DNA from 2 places in the Limnohabitans sp. TEGF004 genome. Region 2 is predicted to be linked to the other one. Evidence: predicted binding sites of a transcription regulator. Region 2 holds the regulator's gene; the other holds the start of a gene.
What was found. Region 2 encodes FNR, which switches genes on or off when oxygen is low (the NO sensors DNR and NnrR bind a similar motif). Its sites were predicted from a motif close to TTGATNNNNATCAA; they were not measured.
Positions count from the first base shown of each region.

Region 1: clpB (ATP-dependent chaperone ClpB) is a predicted target of FNR. The motif match lies at 1,421-1,434, and genes of this name have one in related genera.

Region 1 is NZ_AP027056.1:882,876-885,269, forward strand. It holds gene glp (gephyrin-like molybdotransferase Glp) at 1-606, shown strand, start outside; gene moaD (molybdopterin converting factor subunit 1) at 603-866, shown strand; gene moaE (molybdopterin synthase catalytic subunit MoaE) at 882-1,364, shown strand; gene clpB (ATP-dependent chaperone ClpB) at 1,516-2,394, shown strand, end outside.
Region 2 is NZ_AP027056.1:766,772-769,165, reverse strand. It holds gene hemN (oxygen-independent coproporphyrinogen III oxidase) at 1-796, opposite strand, end outside; gene fnr (fumarate/nitrate reduction transcriptional regulator Fnr) at 873-1,610, shown strand; gene LINBF2_RS03840 (hypothetical protein) at 1,607-1,915, opposite strand; gene LINBF2_RS03835 (FixH family protein) at 1,971-2,261, opposite strand; gene ccoG (cytochrome c oxidase accessory protein CcoG) at 2,268-2,394, opposite strand, start outside.

The sequences.
Region 1 (2,394 bases), 120 kb from region 2:
TTGCGCGCCATGTTGCAGCGCTTGGGCTGCGAGGTGACTGACCTTGGCATCGTGCCCGACAAACGCGAGGCCACCATCGCCGCTTTGCGCGATGCGGCCCAGCACCATGATTTGATTCTCACCAGCGGCGGCGTGTCGGTGGGCGAAGAAGACCACATCAAACCTGCTGTGGAAAGCTTGGGCGAATTGAACCTGTGGCAACTGGCCATCAAACCTGGCAAACCCTTTGCCTATGGCAAGGTGAACCGTGATGCTGATAGTGATGACTGCCACTTCATGGGCTTGCCCGGCAACCCAGTGTCCAGCTTTGTCACCTTCTTGTTGTTGGTGCGTCCGTTTGTGTTGGCTCTGCAAGGCGTCACGAAGACCGACATCGCACGCACTGAAATAACAGCGCACTTCGATTGGCCCCGGGCTGACAAACGCCGCGAGTTTTTGCGTGTCAAACGCAATGCCCAAGGTGGTCTCGATTTGTTCCCGAACCAAAGCTCCGGTGTGCTCACCTCGGCGGTGTGGGGCGATGGCGTGGTGGATAACCCTGCTGGTCAAACCATTGCCAAAGGCGATACCGTTCGCTTTATTTCCTTTGCGGAGTGGCTGGCATGAGCGTGACCTACAGCGTGAACCTCAAGTACTTTGCGTCCATTCGCGAAGCCATTGGGCAGGGCAGCGAAAGCGTGAGCACACAAGCCGCCACGCTCAAAGCTTTGCGTGATGAACTGATTGCTCGCGGTGGCGCTTACGCCGAAGTGCTGGCCCATGGCCGCGCCGTGCGCATGGCCTTAAACCAAGATCTGTGCGAAGACACGGCTATGTTGAGCGAAGGCTGCGAAGTGGCCTTCTTCCCGCCCGTCACCGGCGGTTAACGCAGAAGGCAAACCATGTCCTTCACCGTCAGCATCCAAACCCAAGACTTTGATGTGAGCCAAGAGCTTGCCGCCTTGCGTACGGGCGATGCGCGGGTGGGGGCGGTGTGCTCGTTTTTAGGTACAGTGCGCGAGCGCAATGACGGCAGCTCGGTCGCCAGCATGGAGCTAGAGCATTACCCCGGCATGACCGAGAAGTCCATCTCGGCCATGATGGACGAAGCCAAGAAACGCTTTGACATCTTTGCTGCGCGTGTGATCCACCGCGTGGGTTTGTTGCACCCAGAAGATCAAATCGTCTTCGTGGCGGTGACCTCTGCCCACCGCGGCGAGAGCTTCAAGGCTTGCGAGTTTTTGATGGACTACCTCAAAACCCAAGCGCCATTTTGGAAAAAAGAAGTCACGCCCGAAGGCGCACGCTGGGTCGATGCCCGTGTGAGTGACGACCAAGCCTTGGCTCGTTGGGGCATACAAGCCAGCAATACCGTCGCGCCTTAACGGTGTGCGCCACCGCACGGACAAAGGCGTGGGCGAATGGTTGAATCTGCGGTGCTTTGATCCACGTCAAAGCCGACTGTTCTAGGCCCACTTGAAATAGCGGCCAGTAGCCTCAAATACTGACTAATTCAACAAATAACTCGGAGTTTCCATGCGTATTGACAAACTCACCACCAAGTTTCAAGAAGCTTTGGGCGATGCCCAGTCGCTCGCCCTCGGGGGCGACCACGCCTACATCGAGCCGTCCCATGTGTTGGTCGCCATGCTGCGCCAAGACGATGGCCCTAAATCCCTGTTGCAGCGCGCGGGTGCCAATGTGTCGGGCTTGCTGTCCTCAGCCGAAGACGCGATGAACCGATTGCCCAAAGTCGAAGGCCAAGAGCAGGTGCAAGTGGGGCGCGACACCGTGTCCTTGATTCAGGCCGCTGAAAAAGAAGCCATCAAACGCGGCGACCAGTTTGTAGCCAGCGAATTGTTCTTGTTGGCCATGTGCGACAACAAAGGCAACTGGGGCAAGCTCGCCACGCAAAACGGCCTAAATCGTAAATCGCTAGAGGCCGCGGTCACAGCCGTGCGCGGTGGCCAAAAAGTGGACAACGCCGAGAGCGAAGGCCAACGCGAATCGCTCAAAAAATACTGCATGGACCTGACTGAGCGTGCGCGGCTTGGCAAGCTCGATCCCGTGATTGGCCGTGACGATGAAATTCGCCGTGCCATTCAAGTGCTGCAACGTCGCAGCAAAAACAACCCCGTGCTCATCGGTGAGCCAGGCGTGGGCAAGACCGCGATTGTCGAGGGCTTGGCACAGCGCATCGTGGCAGGCGAGGTGCCTGATTCGCTCAAAGGCAAACGCGTGTTGTCGCTCGACATGGCCTCATTGCTGGCCGGCGCGAAATACCGTGGTGAGTTTGAAGAGCGCTTGAAAAGTGTGCTCAAAGAATTGGCGCAAGACGAAGGCCAAACCATTGTGTTCATCGACGAGCTCCACACCATGGTGGGTGCTGGCAAGGCCGAAGGCGCGATGGACGCA
Region 2 (2,394 bases):
GCAAGTCTTGCGTGTGGATGCGGCGCTGTGGCTTGAAACGCTCGGGCAAGTGAGCATAGGCATACAGCGCAATGCGATCTGGACGCAACTGGGTGACTTGCTCTAGCGTGCGCTCAAAGGTTTCTGGCGTTTGCATGGGCAAGCCGTAAATCAAATCGACGTTGACCGATTCAAAGCCAAGCTCACGCGATGCAGCCACCAAGTCAAACACTTGCTCTGCAGGCTGAATGCGGTGCACCGCTTTTTGCACGGCAGGCTCAAAGTCTTGCACGCCAAAGCTCAGGCGGTTAAAGCCCAGCTCCGCTAAGTGGGCCAAGCGTTCGCGCGTGACCGTGCGTGGGTCAATCTCGACCGAGTATTCACCGCCGGGCGCAAACTGAAAATTGCGGCGCAGCATGGCCATGAGTTGCGCCAACTCTGCATCGCTCAAAAACGTAGGGCTGCCGCCACCGAGGTGAAGCTGCGACACCACTTGGCCTTGGCCCAAATGCACGATGTTCAGGTCCACCTCACGCTCAAGGTAGCGCAAATACTCCGCGCCACGCTCGTGGTGTTTGGTGATGATCTTGTTACAGGCGCAGTAGTAGCACAGTGACTCGCAAAACGGGATGTGCACATACAGCGACAAGGGGTAGGCTTTGGCACCCACACCATCGCGGCGTTGCTCTAACGCTTGCAAATAGTCAGCTTCACCAAACGCCTCGACAAATCGGTCTGCCGTGGGATACGAGGTGTAACGGGGCCCCGCCACGTCATAGCGCTGCAAAAGTTCTGGATTGAGGACAAGAGAATGCATAAGTTCACACCTAAATTTGCGCTCCATAATAGGCGTGCAGGCACAGCAAAAAGTTGACCTGCATCAACACAAACGACTGTCAGACCCTATGAATTCCACCAGTATCAAAGTCGCCTGTTCTAACTGCAATTTGCGCGAGCTCTGCATGCCTTTAGGCTTGAACGAGAGCGAGATGGAGCGTGTGGACGAAGTGGTGGCCACACGCCGCAAAGTGGCACGTGGTGACAACCTGTTCAGACAGGGTGACAAGTTCAACGCGCTGTACGCCATTCGCACGGGCTTCTTCAAAACACGCATCTCCGCTGAAGATGGCCGCGACCAAGTGACAGGTTTTCAAATGGCCGGTGAAATCATCGGTTTGGATGGCATCGTGAGCGACCACCACACCTGCGATGCCGTGGCACTGGAAGACGCCGAAGTGTGCGTGATGCCGTTTGATCGCATTGAAGAGCTGTCTCGTGAAATCACATCCTTGCAGCGACATGTCCACAAAATCATGAGTCGAGAAATCGTGCGTGAAAACGGTGTGATGTTGCTGCTGGGCAGCATGCGTGCCGAAGAGCGTCTCGCAGCGTTCTTGCTGAACTTGGTGCAGCGCCTGCACGCCAGAGGGTTCTCTCAGTCTGAACTAATTTTGCGCATGACGCGCGAAGAGATTGGCAGCTACCTTGGGCTCAAGCTCGAAACGGTGAGCCGCACGTTTTCAAAGTTTGTAGAAGACGGTGTCGTGGAAGTCAAACAACGCCATGTGCGCATTTTGAACGCCGATGCGCTCAAGCTCATCGTGAACGCACAAAGCTGCCAGCCAATTTAAACAGCGACAGGGTCGCAACACACCTCTTGCTTGGGGCAGCCATCTGGTCGTTCTGTTGGCACCATTGGGCAACGGTTCATCTCAAACGGCGACACTGACAGCAAGGTGGTCAATGCGCTGGAGGCTGCTGTGACCATCCAGAAAACAAAAAACGACAAGGTATACACACCTTGTCGCGAAAGCTCAATAGGCTGGCCAAACCATTGCATATCTTGCGGGTCTACAAACGCAAACACCAGCATTTCCAAAACACCTGCTACTAAAAAAGCAGGCCATGCAATCCACATCATTCGCTGAGCCAACATTCTGATTCTCCTAAACAGGAATGAGTTCAGTCTAGGCTCGAATGACAGCGCCAAGTCATGGGGTTTTCGCGGGGGTCTCTTGCTTGGCTGACTCAGCTTTGGGCGTCACCACATGGTTACGCGCCTGCATGGCGGGTGCCAGCTGCATGTCTTTTTCTGCCGCCAAGGTTTTGTTGATGTCTAAGCCTCGGCGGTAATAGTCGTCGGCCACCACGGGGTCTGGCACGCGAATGGCAATCGCCAACGTGATGAATCCCGCCACAATGACCGCAGCAGGGCCCGCGATGATGAGCCAAACGTGACCATATTGCCACCATGCTTTGGTATCAGTTGTTTCTTGTTTCATGATGCATTACCTAGGAACGATGAACACAGATTTTTCGACCACAAACTCATCGGTACCCAAGGCCTGAACTTCAAACATGATTTTGTGTGAACCACCCTCGACAGAACCATAAGGCACATCGGCACGCAACACA